DNA from 2 places in the Streptomyces sp. NPDC101219 genome. Region 2 is predicted to be linked to the other one. Evidence: riboswitches for the same ligand, from Rfam matches in the RefSeq annotation. Region 2 holds a riboswitch; the other holds the start of a gene.
The links. A riboswitch is a leader RNA that binds a small molecule or an ion and turns the genes downstream of it on or off. The one in region 2 is predicted to bind S-adenosylmethionine.
Positions count from the first base shown of each region.

Region 1 (7,959 bases), on a different contig from region 2:
CGAAGGGATCAGAAGTCCATGTCACCGCCCGGCATGCCGCCGCCGGCCGGCGCGGCGGCCTTCTCCGGCTTGTCGGCGATGACGGCCTCGGTGGTGAGGAACAGCGCGGCGATGGAGGCGGCGTTCTGCAGCGCGGAACGGGTCACCTTCGCCGGGTCGATGATGCCTTCCTTGACCAGGTCGACGTACTCGCCGGTCGCGGCGTTCAGGCCGTGGCCCGGGGTCAGGTTGCGCACCTTCTCCACCACGACACCGCCCTCGAGGCCGGCGTTGACGGCGATCTGCTTCAGCGGGGCCTCCAGCGCGATGCGCACGGCGTTGGCGCCGGTCGCCTCGTCACCCTCGAGCTCCAGCTTCTCGAAGACCTGGGTGGCCTGCAGCAGGGCCACGCCACCACCGGCGACGATGCCCTCCTCGACGGCCGCCTTGGCATTGCGGACGGCGTCCTCGATGCGGTGCTTGCGCTCCTTGAGCTCCACCTCGGTGGCGGCACCGGCCTTGATGACGGCGACGCCGCCGGCCAGCTTCGCCAGACGCTCCTGGAGCTTCTCGCGGTCGTAGTCCGAGTCGCTGTTCTCGATCTCGGCACGGATCTGGTTGACGCGGCCCTGGACCTGGTCGGCCGAGCCGGCACCGTCGACGATGGTGGTCTCGTCCTTGGTGATGACGACCTTGCGCGCCTTGCCCAGCAGGTCGAGCGTGGCGTTCTCCAGCTTGAGGCCGACCTCCTCGGAGATGACCTCGCCGCCCGTGAGGATGGCGATGTCGCCGAGCATGGCCTTGCGGCGGTCGCCGAAGCCCGGGGCCTTGACCGCGACGGACTTGAAGGTGCCGCGGATCTTGTTGACGACCAGGGTCGACAGGGCCTCGCCCTCGACGTCCTCGGCGATGATCAGCAGCGGCTTGCCCGACTGCATGACCTTCTCCAGGAGCGGGAGCAGGTCCTTGACGTTGGAGATCTTGGAGTTGGCGATCAGGATGTACGGGTCGTCGAGGACGGCCTCCATACGCTCCATGTCGGTGGCGAAGTACGCCGAGATGTAGCCCTTGTCGAAGCGCATACCCTCGGTGAGCTCCAGCTCCAGACCGAAGGTCTGGGACTCCTCGACGGTGATGACGCCTTCCTTGCCGACCTTGTCCATGGCCTCGGCGATGAGCTCACCGATCTGGGTGTCGGCGGCGGAGATGGAGGCCGTGGAGGCGATCTGCTCCTTGGTCTCGACGTCCTTCGCCTGCTCCAGCAGGGCGGCGGAGACCGACTCGACGGCCTTCTCGATGCCGCGCTTGAGGGCCATCGGGTTGGCGCCGGCGGCGACGTTGCGCAGGCCCTCCTTGACCAGGGCCTGGGCGAGAACGGTCGCGGTGGTCGTACCGTCACCGGCGACGTCGTCCGTCTTCTTGGCGACTTCCTTGACCAGCTCGGCGCCGATCTTCTCGTACGGGTCCTCGAGCTCGATCTCCTTGGCGATGGACACACCGTCGTTGGTGATCGTGGGGGCGCCCCACTTCTTCTCGAGGACGACGTTGCGGCCCTTGGGGCCGAGCGTCACCTTGACGGCGTCCGCGAGCTGGTTCATGCCGCGCTCGAGGCCGCGCCGCGCCTCCTCGTCGAACGCGATGATCTTGGCCATGTGAAGTGGTCCCTCCAGGACTGGGGGTGATTCCTTCGGACCGCGCCCGCGCCCGCGACGGACGGCTCGCCGGCCCGTGGTTCCTTGCCCCACGCGGCCTGCGGGCCTCACCGACCCGGTCCTTCGTTGTCACTCTCACCTTCAGAGTGCTAACGCCAATGATTAGCACTCGACCCCCCCGAGTGCAAGGCGCTCCCGCGAAGCGGACCCGTCGGCCGGTCGCGGCCGGACGGGGCGCGCAGGCCCCTGTTCTGCGGCGGAGCGCGGCCGGGCCGGTGACGGCGCCGGGGCGCGCTCAGCCGCGCGCGAACACGCGCACAGGGACACGGACGGGCGTGTCCGGGTGCGGCGCCGGCGGGCCTGGGGCGCGGGCCGGCGGGCGGCGACGCCGGACGTGGGGGCGCGGGCCGGCGGACGGCGGCACCGGACCTGGGGCGCGGCCCGGCGGACGGCGGCACCGGACGTGGCGTCGCGGCCCGGCGGACGGCGGCACCGGACGTGGCGTCGCGGTCCGGCGGGCGGCGGCGCGTGGCGGCACGGCGAAGGGCCCGCACCCCGGGAGGTGCGGGCCCTTCGTCAGCAGAAGATGCTTGCGGTTGGTAGCGCGTTCAGGCGGTGACGCGAACCATGTCGGCCTGCGGGCCTTTCTGGCCCTGCGAGATCTCGAATTCGACCCGCTGGCCCTCTTCCAGGGTGCGGTAGCCGTCCATCTGGATCGCGCTGTAGTGGACGAAAACATCCGCACCACCGTCGACCGCGATGAAGCCGTACCCCTTCTCCGCGTTGAACCACTTGACGGTGCCCTGAGCCATGCCTAACTCCCCTATTACTGGCCCTTGCACAGATCCACACTTCGCGGACCCGGGTCAGACCTCACCCCCCAATGGGTGGGGGCGTGCGCCGGAACGCGTCGACCGCGGCTGAATGTATCTGTCCAACTGCCGTCTGCAACAGGTCAATCGGACGAGAAATCTGGACGACACCGGTCCGGAATGTTGTGCAACTTCGCCCGAATTCAGGGCAAACCGGGCCGCACAAAGGCCACAAAAGCCGCGAAAGACGCACAGACTTTGGCTACTTCTCGTCGGGCGAGCGGCAGGAATTCACGGTTCCCGATCAGTGGACCGGGGCCGCGTTCCCCAACCCTACCGCGTTCAATCCCATGGAATTGCCCCCTCCGCTTCTCTTACGGAGGGGGCAATCCGATGAACGCTCGGTAACCGAAGTTACCTACGGTAATGATCAGCCGCCGGCGACCGCCGGAATGATCGACACGCCGGCCCCGTCCGGGGTCGCGGTCCCGAGGCCCTGCTCGAAGCGCACGTCGTCGTCGTTCACGTAGACGTTGACGAAGCGGCGCAGCTTGCCCTGGTCGTCCAGGACGCGGGCGGCGATGCCCGTGTGGTTCTTCTCCAGGTCCTCGATGACCTCGGCGAGGGTCGTCCCCTCGGCGTTCACCTCGGCCTGCCCACCCGTGTAGGTGCGCAGGATGGTCGGGATGCGGACGGTCACACTCATGCGAGGCCAGCCTCTCGGAAGGAGTCCAGGTTGGGGCGGATGGTGGCGGTCAGGCCGGTCCCGGCGACCGCGTCGAGGGTCTTCAGACCGTCCCCGGTGTTGAGGACGACGGTGGTCAGGGCCGGGTCCAGCAGGCCGCTGTCGACCAGCTTCCGGGTGACGCCCACGGTCACGCCGCCCGCGGTCTCCGCGAAGATGCCCTCGGTCCGGGCGAGCAGCCTGATCGCGTCCACGACCTGCTCGTCGGTGACGTCCTCCACGGCACCGCCGGTGCGGCGGGCGATGTCCAGGACGTAGGGACCGTCGGCGGGGTTGCCGATGGCGAGCGACTTGGCGATGGTGTCGGGCTTCTGCGGGCGGACCACGTCGTGCCCGGCCTTGAAGGCGGCCGAGACCGGGGAGCAGCCCGCGGCCTGCGCGCCGAAGATCTTGTAGGGGCGGTCCTCGACCAGCCCCAGGTCGATCAGCTCCCGCAAGCCCTTGTCGATCTTCGTGAGCTGGGAGCCCGAGGCGATCGGGACGACGATCTGGTCCGGCAGCCGCCAGCCGAGCTGCTCGCAGATCTCGTAGGCGAGCGTCTTGGAGCCCTCGGCGTAGTACGGCCGCAGGTTGACGTTGACGAAGCCCCAGCCCTCGCCGGCCGGATCGCCGATCAGCTCGGAGCAGAAGCGGTTCACGTCGTCGTAGTTGCCCTCGATGCCGACGAGTTCGCCGCCGTAGACGGCGGCCATGACGACCTTGCCCTGCTCCAGGTCGTGCGGGATGAACACGCAGGAACGGAAGCCGGCCCGGGCCGCGGCGGCGCCGACGGCGCCCGCCAGGTTGCCGGTGGAGGAGCAGGACAGGGTGGTGAAGCCGAAGGCGCGGGCGGCCTCCAGGGCCTGGGCGACGACCCGGTCCTTGAAGGAGTGGGTCGGGTTGCCGGAGTCGTCCTTGACGTACAGACCGCCGGTGACGCCGAGTTCACGGGCCAGGTTGTCCGCCTTGACCAGCGGGGTCCAGCCCGGGTTGAGGTTCGGCTTGCCGGCCACGTCCGCGGGGACGGGCAGCAGCGGCGCGTAGCGCCAGATGTTCGCGGGTCCCGCCTCGATGCGCCGGCGCAGTTCCTCGGCCCCGTAGGACGAGAAGTCGTAGGCGATCTCCAGCGGGCCGAAACACTCCTGGCAGGCGAAGAGGGGACCGAGCGGGACGCGGTGGCCGCACTCGCGGCAGGACAGCGCGGCGGCGGGGCCGAGGTCGACATCGGGGGTGGCAGCGGATCCGGTGGTGCCGGTGCTGCTTGCAACGGTCTGCACAGCCATGTGAGGCGAGGCCCTTTCTCCTCATCTTCCTCACGACGCATCTCGCCGTGAGACGGATTTGGCACCTTCCCTAGCCGGGAGCCTCGCCACGTCCGTGTGACAAGAACCGACTGGAGGGTTGCCGGGGCTTCATCGGGCCGTATCCCTCTGCCCCTCTGGATGAGCGGTGTTCAGTTGTCGCGGCGGCGACCCCGGCATGCGGGGGCCGTGCGCGTTGTTCAAGACTGTAACCGACGCCCCGGGCGATTGAGACAGTCGTCCGAACCGCGAGATGGATCACAGGACCGGACCGGAGTGAGGAGCCGCAGACCGTGCTGGAAGAAGTCGAGCGCTGGCTGATCGACCGGTCCTGGTCCGTGGCCGACCGTCCCCTGCACGGGATCCTGGCGGCGAAACGGGCCTCGGGCCAGACGGTGAGCGTGGTGCTGCCGGCGCTCGACGAGGAGGCGACCGTCGGCGACATCGTGGCGATGATCCGGCACGACCTGGTGCTCCAGGTGCCGCTGGTCGACGAGATCGTCGTGGTCGACTCCGGCTCGACCGACAACACCGCCGCGGCGGCCGCGGCGGCGGGCGCGACGGTGGTGCACCGGGACGCGATCCTGCCCCGCATCCCGGCCGAGCCCGGCAAGGGCGAGGTGCTGTGGCGGTCCCTGCTGGTCACCCGGGGCGACATCGTCTGCTTCGTCGACGCCGACCTGCGCGAGTTCTCCTCCGACTTCGTCACCGGCATCGTCGGCCCGCTGCTCACCGAACCGGACGTGCAGCTGGTCAAGGCCATGTACGACCGCCCCCTGGGCGCCGCCGCCGGGCAGGGCGGCCGGGTCACCGAGCTGATGGCGCGCCCGCTGCTCAACATGCACTGGCCGCAGCTGGCCGGCTTCGTCCAGCCGCTCGGCGGCGAGTACGCGGCCCGCCGCTCGCTGCTGGAGCAGCTGCCCTTCCCGGTCGGCTACGGGGTCGAGCTCGGCATGCTGGTCGACGCCCTGCACCTGGCCGGGCTGGACGCCCTCGCCCAGGTCGACGTCGGCGTGCGCAAGCACCGCCACCAGGACGGGCGGGCCCTCGGCCGGATGGCCGCCGCCATCTACCGCACCGCCCAGCTCCGCCTGGCCCGCGGCCACCTGATCCGGCCCGCCCTCACCCAGTTCGAGCGGGCCGGGGACGGCTTCGAGCCGCGCACGTACTCCGTCGACACCGAGGAACGCCCGCCGATGCGGGAGATCGCCGAGTACCAGGCCCGGCGGGTGGCCTGAGCGCGTCCCGGCGACGTTTGAGGTTCCGGGGGCCGGGCTAGGTTGGTGCGTATGGCTTCCACGCATGCTGCTCAGGCTGGTCAGGGTGCCCAGGTGCTGGTCGCGTCGAACCGCGGGCCCGTGTCGTACACGGTGGACGAGGACGGTTCGCTGCGCGCCAGGCGGGGCGGCGGCGGGCTGGTGTCCGGGCTGTCCGCGATCGGCTCGGACGCGGACGCGCTGTGGGTGTGCTCGGCCCTGTCCGACGGCGACCGCGAGGCGGTGCGCCGCGGCGCCGGCGAGGACGGCGTGCGGATGCTGGACATCCCGGCCGACGTGCACTCCGACGCCTACAACGGCATCGCGAACTCGGTGCTGTGGTTCGTCCACCACATGCTGTACCAGATCCCGCTGGAACCCGTCTTCGACGCGGAGTTCCGCCGCCGGTGGGCGTCCTACGAGCGCTACAACCGGGCCTTCGCCGAGGCACTCGCCGAGGAGGCCGCCGAAGGCGCGGCCGTCGTGGTGCAGGACTACCACCTGACGCTCGTCCCCGGCCTGCTCCGCGAGCTCCGCCCCGACCTGCGCATCGGCCACTTCTCGCACACCCCGTGGGCGCCGCCGGAGTACTTCCGGATGCTGCCCGACGACATCGCCGGGCAGGTGCTGCGCGGCATGCTGGGCGCCGACCGGCTCGGCTTCCTCACCCGGCGCTGGGCGGACGCGTTCACCGCGTGCTGCGAACAGTTCGCGGGCGGCCTCGGCGGCACCCGCATCGGGGTGCACGGCCTCGGCGCCGACGCGGACTTCCTGCGCGCCCGCTCCCACGAGCCGGACGTCGAGGAGCGGATGACCGCGCTGCGCGAGGAGATCGGCACCGCGCCCGACGGCTCCCCGCGCCGCACGATCGTCCGCGTGGACCGCACCGAGCTGTCGAAGAACATCGTGCGCGGCCTGCTCGCCTACCGGCAGCTCCTCGACGACCACCCCGACTGGCGCGAGCGGGTCGTGCACGTCGCCTTCGCCTACCCCTCCCGCCAGGACCTCGCCGTGTACCGCGACTACACCGCCGAGGTGCAGCGGGTCGCCGAGGAGATCAACGAGCAGTACGGCACACCCGGCTGGCGTCCGGTCGTGCTGCACGTCGAGGACGACTTCGCCCGCTCCCTGGCCGCCTACCGGCTGGCCGACGTGGCCCTGGTCAACCCCGTGCGGGACGGCATGAACCTGGTCGCCAAGGAAGTGCCCGTCGTCTCCGACCGCGGCTGCGCGCTGGTGCTGTCCCGGGAGGCAGGGGCCCACGAGGAGCTCGGCGAGGACGCGATCACCGTCAACCCCTACGACGTCACCGGCACCGCCCGCGCCCTTCACGAGGCGCTGACCATGGGCCCGGCCCAGCGCACCGAGCAGAGCAAGCGGCTGGCCGCGGCGGCGACCGCGCTGCCGCCCGCCCGGTGGTTCCTGGACCAGCTGGACGCCCTGCGGGCACCGGGCCCGGCCTGATCCGGCGGGTGCTCGCCCGTCCGGCCCGGCGGGCAGGCGTGGCACCGGCCGGACGTGGATAGGTTGGCGGTATGGGCAGCCACACCGACTCCACGGATCCGCATGCCGTCCCCGACCTGCCGACGCCCGCCACCCGGGCCGGACGTGAAGGGCTCGACGCCCTCCTCGCCCGCCCGGACCGGGCGCTGATCGGCCTCGACTTCGACGGCACGCTCGCGCCGATCGTGGCCGACCCGGACCAGGCCCGGGCGCACCCCGGCGCCGTGCCCGCGCTGGCCGCGCTGGCCCCGAAGGTGGCCTCCGTCGCCGTGATCACGGGACGGCCCCCCGGTGTCGCGGTCCGCAACGGCGGTTTCGCGGGCGTCCCCGGCCTGGAGCACCTGGTCGTGCTCGGCCATTACGGCGCGGAGCGCTGGGACGCCGTCACCGGCACCGTCACCGCCCCCGAACCGCACCCCGGGGTGGCCGCCGTGCGCGCGGAGCTGCCGGGGCTGCTGGACCGGGTGGGCGCCTGGCAGGGCACCTGGGTCGAGGAGAAGGGCCGCGCGGTGGCCGTGCACACCCGCAGGGCCGCCGAGCCGCAGGCCGCCTTCGAGGCCCTGCGGGAGCCGCTGACCGGCCTGGCCGCCCGGCACGGCCTGATCGTGGAGCCGGGCCGGATGGTGCTGGAGCTGCGTCCGCCCGGCATGGACAAGGGCGTCGCCCTGATGGAGTACGCGCGCGAGATCTCCGCCGGGGCGGTCCTCTACGCGGGCGACGACCTCGGCGACC
Region 1 covers NZ_JBIWOK010000003.1:129,163-137,121, reverse strand. Annotated here, with positions in the region: gene groL (chaperonin GroEL) at 9-1,631, opposite strand; gene ACIRPP_RS06790 (cold-shock protein) at 2,240-2,443, opposite strand; gene ACIRPP_RS06785 (MoaD/ThiS family protein) at 2,874-3,149, opposite strand; gene thrC (threonine synthase) at 3,146-4,450, opposite strand; SAM riboswitch class I at 4,469-4,616, opposite strand; gene ACIRPP_RS06775 (glucosyl-3-phosphoglycerate synthase) at 4,762-5,706, shown strand; gene ACIRPP_RS06770 (trehalose-6-phosphate synthase) at 5,758-7,188, shown strand; gene otsB (trehalose-phosphatase) at 7,260-7,959, shown strand, end outside.
Region 1: it holds a riboswitch for S-adenosylmethionine, as region 2 does, so the genes downstream of both, thrC (threonine synthase) here and ACIRPP_RS27695 (aminotransferase class V-fold PLP-dependent enzyme) in region 2, are expected to answer to the same signal.

Region 2 (7,959 bases):
TTCACCTCGTCCTTGCTCGGCTTCTCGGTGGGCGCGGCGTTGGCACCCTGCGAGCTCAGGACGACGGCAGCTGCTGCAGCGGTGGTGAGCACGGTCACACGTGCGCGGTTCGGCTGCTTGGGACGACGGTGGGACGCCACGGAGGCGAGCTCCTTCTTCCTCCAGCCGCCTACCGACACGCCGGTGGGCGGGGGCCTCCGCCGTCGCCACCCCATGTGAACGATCACCCGAGCGGAGGTTCGAGGCCCGACCCTAGTGATTGCCTTGTGATCAGTTCAAATCCCTGGACCCGAAATCTCCGTCACAGCGCGTTTCTTTGCCATGAACTCACGTGCAGTGATATGGAGCTGACACTACGTTGCGTGACGATCCCACCAATTCGGGCAATCGGCGGGTACGTTGCGGTTGGGGCTTAGGGTCCCGATGGGGCGTAGGGGCGCTTTACGGCCCGGCGGGCCTCACGCCCTGGAGAACCGCTTCAGAAGCACCGCGGAGGCAACCGGCCGGGCACCCGCGCGGGCCACCCCGTCGGCGACCTCGCGGTCGGTGGAGACGACGATGACCGGCCGGCCGGGCGGCTCGGCGCGCACCAGCTGGCGGATCAGCTCGTCGGCGGTGACGCCCGGCTTGGAGAACAGCACCCGCACCCCGCGCGGCGGGGCCAGCAGCACCGGCGCGGCCAGTTCGGCCCCGTCGAAGACACAGGTCACCTCCGCGCCGGTCTGCGCGGCCACCTGGGCGAGTTGGCCCAGCAGCCGCAACCGCTGCTTCTCCAGGGGCATCTGGGGATAGCCGGTCTTGGTGACGTTGTAGCCGTCGACGACGAGATGGGCCTGCGGCAGGGCCAGCAACTGGTCGAGGATCGCCGGGTCGTCCTCGGACAGCGCGCGGGCGGCGATGTCCTTGGGCGTCATCCGGCCGGGCTCCACGGCGTCCACGGTCTCGGCGGGCCGCACGGACACCGGGGGCAGGGCCAGTTCGCGCCGGAGCCCCTGGGCGGCCTCCAGGACGGTGTCCAGCAGCAGCCGGACCCGCATGTCCTCGACGCTGCGCCCCTCGCGGGCGGCGCGACGGGCGGCCTCCAGGGCGGCCTCCGTCTCGCCGAGGCGCGCTTTGATCCGCCGGGTCTCGCTCTCCGCGGCCGACACCTGCGCGTGGCTGTCGGAACGGACCGCCTCCAGCTCCGCCTGCACTTTGCGCAGGGCCGCCTGACCCCGTTTGACGTCGCTGAGCGCGGACCGCAGCTTGCGGTGCAGCGACTCGGCCTCTTTGCGCGCCGCGTCCAGTTCCGAGCGCAGCCGCTCGGTCTCGGTGCGGGTGTGCTCGCGGGCGCGCGCGAGCTCGGCCCGCAGCCGCTCCAGCTCGGCCCGGTTCTCCTCGTCGGCGCGCTCGGCGTCGGCGCGCTGGGCCTCCTCGCCGGCCGCGGCGACCAGCTTCACCCAGCCGGCCGGCCGCAGCACGTAGGCCGCAGCCGCCACGTCCAGGGGGTCCGCAGCCGGGGGCGGCGAGCCGGAGTCGAGGGCACCGGTCAGTTCCGGCTGGGCCTCGCGGAGCTTCTCCCCGATGCGCTGCCGGAAGAGCGGGTCGGTCTCCAGGGCGGAGGCCATCGCGTTCCCGGCGAACTTGATCCGGCGGTTGGGCGCGAAGCGGGCGTACTGCCTCAGCTGGGCGGGCAGCTCGCCGACGGTCAGCCCGCCGAAGCCGTCCGAGACGATCTGGACGACCCGGCGGCGCACCCCGTCGGGCAGCGGACGGTCGAGCACCTCAGCGGCGCCGTCCTGCGGCCCCCCGCCCGTGGTCTCCACCATCCGTCACACCCCAATGCCTGTGTGCCACCCCGCGTACGGGGTCACCGTCAGCGGAGCCCGCTCCCGGTCAGGAGCCGGCACCCGGCCTGTCCACGAGTTCCACCTGGTCCACGGCGTTGCACCAGCGGCACCGCACCGACTCGATGGTCTCACTGAGCACCTCGCGCTCCTCGACCTTCGGCTCGCCGGCCAGGTCCAGGTGGACGTACTCGACGACCTTCGAGGAGCGGGTCACGTCGAAGCGCGTGAGGTTGCCGCAGAGGGTGCAGCGCCACCGCGTGGCGGCGGTCGGCAGGGGAACCGTCATCGTGGCTGTTCGCCTTCCTTTCCGGTCTCCGGGGCGCGCCGGGCACCCCGGTGGGTCAGGGTCGTAACCCTACGGCCTGGCGGGTCCCCGCCGCCCGCCCGTCCACGGCGGCGAGGCGGTCTGCGTGGTTGCGTCCCGTTGCGTCATGCTCTGTGACCATGGTCCGCAACTGGAGACCCCCTCTCGTCCGGGCGGTCCGGCTGCCGTCGGCACCGGTGACCCACACCCTCGTCGTCGTGTGCTGCCTGGTCTTCCTGTTCGGCCCGGCCTCCGGGCTGAACCCGGCCCACGGGACCGGGGAGGAGCTGCTGGCCGTGCAGCGGGCGTACTTCCGGCGCTGGGGGGTGATCCCCGCAGACCTGTTCGAAGGGTCCCTCCGGGCGGCCCTGACCCCGGCCACGGCCCTGTTCGTGCACGGCAGCTGGGTGCACCTGCTCGGGAACATGCTGTTCCTCCACGTCTTCGGCACGATGACCGAGGCACGGATGGGCCGCGCCCGGTTCACCCTGTTCTACGTCGGCTGCGGGTACCTCGCCCTGCTCGGACACGCCCTCGCCGACACGGGCTCCCCGCAGTCGGTGGTGGGGGCGTCGGGGGCGATCTCGGCCGTCCTGGGCGCGTTCCTCTTCCTGTTCCCCCGGGCCCGGGTGACCAGTCTCCTGCCGTTCCTGTTCTTCCTGCCGGTCCGCTTCCCGGCCTGGGTGGTGCTGCCCTTCTGGGCGGCCCTGCAGTGGCTGGGGGCGGGGCGGGCGTCCGACGGGCCGGGGATCGCCTACCTGGCCCACCTGGTGGGCTTCGGCCTGGGGCTCGCCTGCGCGTGGGTCTGCTCCGGGCGGACGACTACAGTGAGGGCCACCCCTGCTCCGGCTCCCGAGGGAGAGAACCAACCGTGATCACCGCGATCGTCCTCATCAAGACCAGCGTGGACCGGATCCCCGAGATCGCGGAGCGGATCGCCGCGCTGGACAGCGTCAGCGAGGTCTTCTCCGTCACCGGCACCTACGACCTGATCGCGATGGTCCGGGTCCGGGAGCACGAGGACCTGGCCGAGGTCATCCCCGGCCGGATCAGCAAGATCCCGGGCGTGGAGGGCACGGACACGCACGTCGCGTTCCGCACGTACTCCCAGCACGACCTCGAAGCCGCGTTCGCCATCGGGCTGGACAGCTGACGCACCCGCCGGGCGGGACCGGCCGGCGGGCCCCCGTCCGGTCCCGCCGGCCGGGTCAGGCGGCGGGGGTGTCCGGCACGCAGCGGCCGTCCACCGTGCGGTAGGTCCAGCGGGCCCCGTCCCGGACGAGTTCCCGCACGGCGCGCACGAACCGCTCCACGTGCTCGTCCGGGGTGCCCGCCCCGAGGCTGACCCGGACCGCGTTCAGGGACCGCTCCCCGGGCGCGGCGTCCGGGGCGCCGCACTCGCCCCGGTGCCCCGCCGCGCCGCCCAGCAGCCTGCGGACCAGCGGGTGGGCGCAGAACAGGCCGTCCCGTACGCCGATGCCGTACTCGGCGGACAGCGCGGCGGCGAAGTGGGAGCTGTTCCAGCCCTCGACGACGAAGGAGAGCACGCCGACCCGCGGGGCGTCGTCCCCGAACAGCGACAGCCACCGCACCTCGGGCACGTCCGCGAGCTCCTCGCGCACCCGGCGGATCAGCCGCTGCTCACGGGCGACGAGGGTGTCGAACCCGGCCTCGGTGAGCGTCCGGCACGCCGAGGCGAGGGCGTGGACGCCGATGACGTTCGGCGAACCCGCCTCGTGGCGGGCGGCGTCGGTGTGCCACTCCACGTCCACTCCCCCGTCCGCGCGGCGGCCGACCCTGCGGCTGGCGCCGCCGCCCGCGAGGTAGGGCTCGGCCGTGCGCAGCCAGTCGGCCCGGCCGGCCAGCACCCCGGAGCCGAAGGGGGCGTACAGCTTGTGGCCGGAGAAGGCCACCCAGTCGACGTCCAGGTCCCGCACGCTCACCGGGTGGTGCGGGGCGAGCTGGGCGGCGTCCAGCACGATCCGGGCGCCGTGCGCGTGGGCGACGGCGGCCAGTTCGCGCACCGGCCACAGCTCGCCGGTGACGTTGGAGGCGCCGGTGACGCAGACGAGGGCGGGCCCGTGGGGGTCGCGGTCGGCGAGGGCGCGCTCCAGGGTCTCGACGGCCTGCCGCGGGCTGTCCGGCGCGTCGAGGACGGTCACGTCACGGCGGGGCCAGGGCAGCAGGGCCGCGTGGTGCTCGGTCTCGAAGACGAAGACGCGGCAGCCCTCGGGCAGGGCGGACGCGAGCAGGTTGAGGGAGTCGGTGGTCGACCGGGTGAACACCACCTGGTCGCCGGTCCGGCAGTCGAGAAAGTCGGCGACGGTCCGGCGGGCGCTCTCGAACAGGTCGGTGGAGAGCTGGGACAGGTACCCGGCGCCCCGGTGGACGCTGCCGTAGTACGGCGCGTAGGCGGCCACGTCGTCCCAGACCCGCTGGAGGGCGGGCGCGCTGGCGGCCTGGTCGAGCGCCGCGTAGGTCACCTCCCCGCCGGTGACGAGCGGAACGGTGACGTCCCGTCCGAGGACGGGCAGCGGGGCACAGCCGGCCAGGTCGGCGGCGGTGTCGGCGGTGACGGTCGCGGAGGGGGCGGCGGTAGCGGAAGGGGCGGCAGCCGTGGAAGGGGCGGCGGTCGTGGAAGGGGCGGCGGTGGCAACGGACATGGCGAACTCCCGTACGCGGCAGGCGGATCCCCCGGGCGAGCGACGACGGCTCGAGCCCGGTGGTGAGAGGGAAAGAAGGGCTGCGGAGGCGGGGCTCTGCGGCCCTAGCACATTCGCTTGCTCATGTCCGGCTCCTCGACGACCAGGACCCCTGGTTCGCGAGGGGTCCGCGCTTGCCGTGGACCTTGCTGTCCACGGCCTGGTCCTCACCCGGGGCACCCCGCCACGGACGGAGGGTTGCCGGACAGCCGGCCGGGGCCTGATGGCTGTCACTCATGACCTGGACAGGAACGTACGGGAAGAAATCGGGGTCCCGCAACCCGTGTCCGGATCGCGGGACCCCAGGGGCGGTCCGCTCAGGCGTTGCTGACGGCCACCCAGCGGTCCAGCACGCGCCGGGCGGCCCCCGAGTCGATCGACTCGGCCGCCTGCTCCATCCCGGCGCGGATCTGCTCCGTGAGGGAGCCCGGTGCGGGCTCCAGCGCCACCAGCGCCGCCGCCGAGTTCAGCAGCACGGCGTCGCGCACCGGGCCGCGTTCGCCGTCCAGCAGCCGCCGGGCGACCTCCGCGTTGTAGGAGGCGTCGGCGCCGCGCAGCGCCGACACGTCGACGAGGTCCAGGCCGACGTCGCGCGGGTCGAAGACCTCCTCGGTGACCTTGCCGCCCCGGACCACCCAGACGTGGGAGGTGCCGGTGGTGGTCAGCTCGTCCAGGCCGTCGTCGCCGCGGAACACCAGCGACGAGTGGCCGCGCCCGGCGAACACCCCGGCCATGATGGGCGCCATCCGCCGGTCGGCGACCCCGACCGCCTGGGCCTTCACCCGGGCGGGGTTGGCCAGCGGGCCGAGGAAATTGAACACGGTGCGGATGCCCAGCTGGCCGCGGGCGGCCGCCACGTGGCGCAGCGCGGGGTGGAACTTCACCGCGAAGCAGAAGGTGATCCCGGCCTCCTCGGCGACCTGGGCGACCCGCCGCGGGGTCAGCTCCAGGTTGACGCCCAGCTTCTCCAGCACGTCGGAGGCGCCGGACGCGGAGGAGGCGGCCCGGTTGCCGTGCTTGACGACCTTCGCCCCGGTGCCGGCCACCACGATCGAGGACATGGTGGAGATGTTCACCGTCTTGGCGCCGTCGCCGCCGGTGCCGACGATGTCGACCGTGGCGCCCGGCACGTCGATCACGTTGGCGTGGTCGTAGAGCGCCCGGACGCAGCCGGTGATCTCCTCGACCGTCTCGCCCTTGGCCCGCAGGGACACCGCGAATCCGGCGATCTGTGCGTCGGTGGCCTCACCGCGCATGATCAGGTCCATCGCCCAGGCGGTGTCGTCGGCCGACAGGTCACGGCCCTCCAGCAGGCCGTTCAGCAGGGCGGGCCAGGAGCGGCCCGCCGCGGTGTCGCCTCCAGCGGGGGTCACAGCGCTCATCAGCCGCTCCTGTTGTCGTCCTGCATGTCCGCTCCCACCCTATCCAGCGGCGGGCACGGCGAAGGCCCCCGTCCGAGTACCGGACGGGGGCCTTCGACCGTGGTGTGGCGACTGTCGGTCAGCCGGAGAGGGGATCAGTGGTGGCCGTGGCCGCTGGTGATCTCCTTGTACTCGTCGGCGGTCGGCTTCGGAATCTGGGACTCCTCGCCGTAGTAGGCCTTGCTGAGCTTGGCGCGCAGCTTCTCGGTGGCCTTGACCTTGCGCTCGACGCCGTTCTCGTCGACCGTCGGGCCGATCTCCGCCGGCTTGTACTGCTCGTGCGCGGTGAGCGTGTAGAGCTGCTCCTGGCTGAGCGGCTCGTGCACCTCGATGAACTCACCGTGCGGCAGACGCTTGATGATGCCCGACTCGCGGCCGTGCAACACCTTGTCCTTGTCGCGGCGCTGGAGGCCGAGGCAGATCCGCTTGGTGACGATGAACGCCACGACCGGGCCGAGGAAGAACCCGATGCGCACGAACCAGGTGACCGCGTTGATCGACAGGTGGAAGTGCGTGGCGACGATGTCGTTACCACCACCCACCAGCATGATCAGGTACGCGGTGACCCAGGCGACACCGAAGGCGGTGCGGGTCGGGGCGTTGCGCGGGCGGTCCAGGATGTGGTGCTCGCGCTTGTCGCCGGTGATCCAGGACTCGATGAACGGGTAGAGCGCCAGGACCCCGAGGAAGAGACCGAACAGGACCAGCGGGATGAACACGCCCAGGACCAGCGTGTGGCCCCAGAAGTTGATCTCCCAGCCCGGCATGGCGCGGACCAGACCCTCGGCGAAGCCCATGTACCAGTCCGGCTGGGCGCCCGTCGAGACGAGGTCCGGCCGGTACGGTCCCAGGTTCCAGATCGGGTTGATCGTGACCAGGCCGGCCACCAGCGAGATGAAGCCGAAGACCAGGAAGAAGAAGCCTCCGGCCTTGGCCATGTACACCGGCATCAGCGGCATGCCGACGACGTTCTTGTTGGTCCGGCCGGGACCCGCGAACTGCGTGTGCTTGTGGTAGAAGACCAGGATCAGGTGGGCGACCACCAGACCCAGCATGATGCCCGGCAGCAGCAGGATGTGGATCGAGTAGAACCGGGCGACGAAGTCCGTCCCCGGGAACTCCCCGCCGAACAGGAACATCGAGATGTACGTGCCGACGATCGGCACGGACAGGATCGCGCCCTGCGTGAAGCGGACACCCGTACCGGACAGCAGGTCGTCCGGGAGCGAGTAGCCGGTGAAGCCGGTGAACATGCCCAGCACGAACAGCAGGAAGCCGAACAGCCAGTTGATCTCACGCGGCTTGCGGAACGCGCCGGTGAAGAAGACGCGCATCATGTGCACGAACATGCCGGCCAGGAAGATGACCGCGGCCCAGTGGTGGATCTGCCGGATGAGCAGGCCACCGCGCACGTCGAAGCTGATGTCGAGGGTCGAGGCGTAGGCCTGCGACATCAGCTGGCCCTGCATCGGGACGTAGCTGCCGTGGTACTCCACCTCGGCCATCGACGGGTGGAAGAACAGCGTCAGGTACACACCCGTGAGGATGATGATGATGAAGCTGTAGAGGCAGATCTCACCGAGCATGAAGGACCAGTGGTCCGGGAAGATCTTCCGCATGTTGGCCTTGGCCAGGGAGTAGATCCCCAGCCGGCCGTCGGCCCAGTCGGCGACGCGCTCGCCGGCCGGCGCCTTCCCGCGAGA
Region 2 covers NZ_JBIWOK010000017.1:111,412-119,370, reverse strand. Annotated here, with positions in the region: gene ACIRPP_RS27720 (NlpC/P60 family protein) at 1-140, opposite strand, end outside; gene ACIRPP_RS27715 (NYN domain-containing protein) at 459-1,808, opposite strand; gene ACIRPP_RS27710 (hypothetical protein) at 1,876-2,115, opposite strand; gene ACIRPP_RS27705 (rhomboid family intramembrane serine protease) at 2,274-3,008, shown strand; gene ACIRPP_RS27700 (Lrp/AsnC family transcriptional regulator) at 3,005-3,286, shown strand; gene ACIRPP_RS27695 (aminotransferase class V-fold PLP-dependent enzyme) at 3,342-4,796, opposite strand; SAM riboswitch class IV at 4,961-5,077, opposite strand; gene trpD (anthranilate phosphoribosyltransferase) at 5,153-6,217, opposite strand; gene ACIRPP_RS27685 (cytochrome bc complex cytochrome b subunit) at 6,352-7,959, opposite strand, start outside.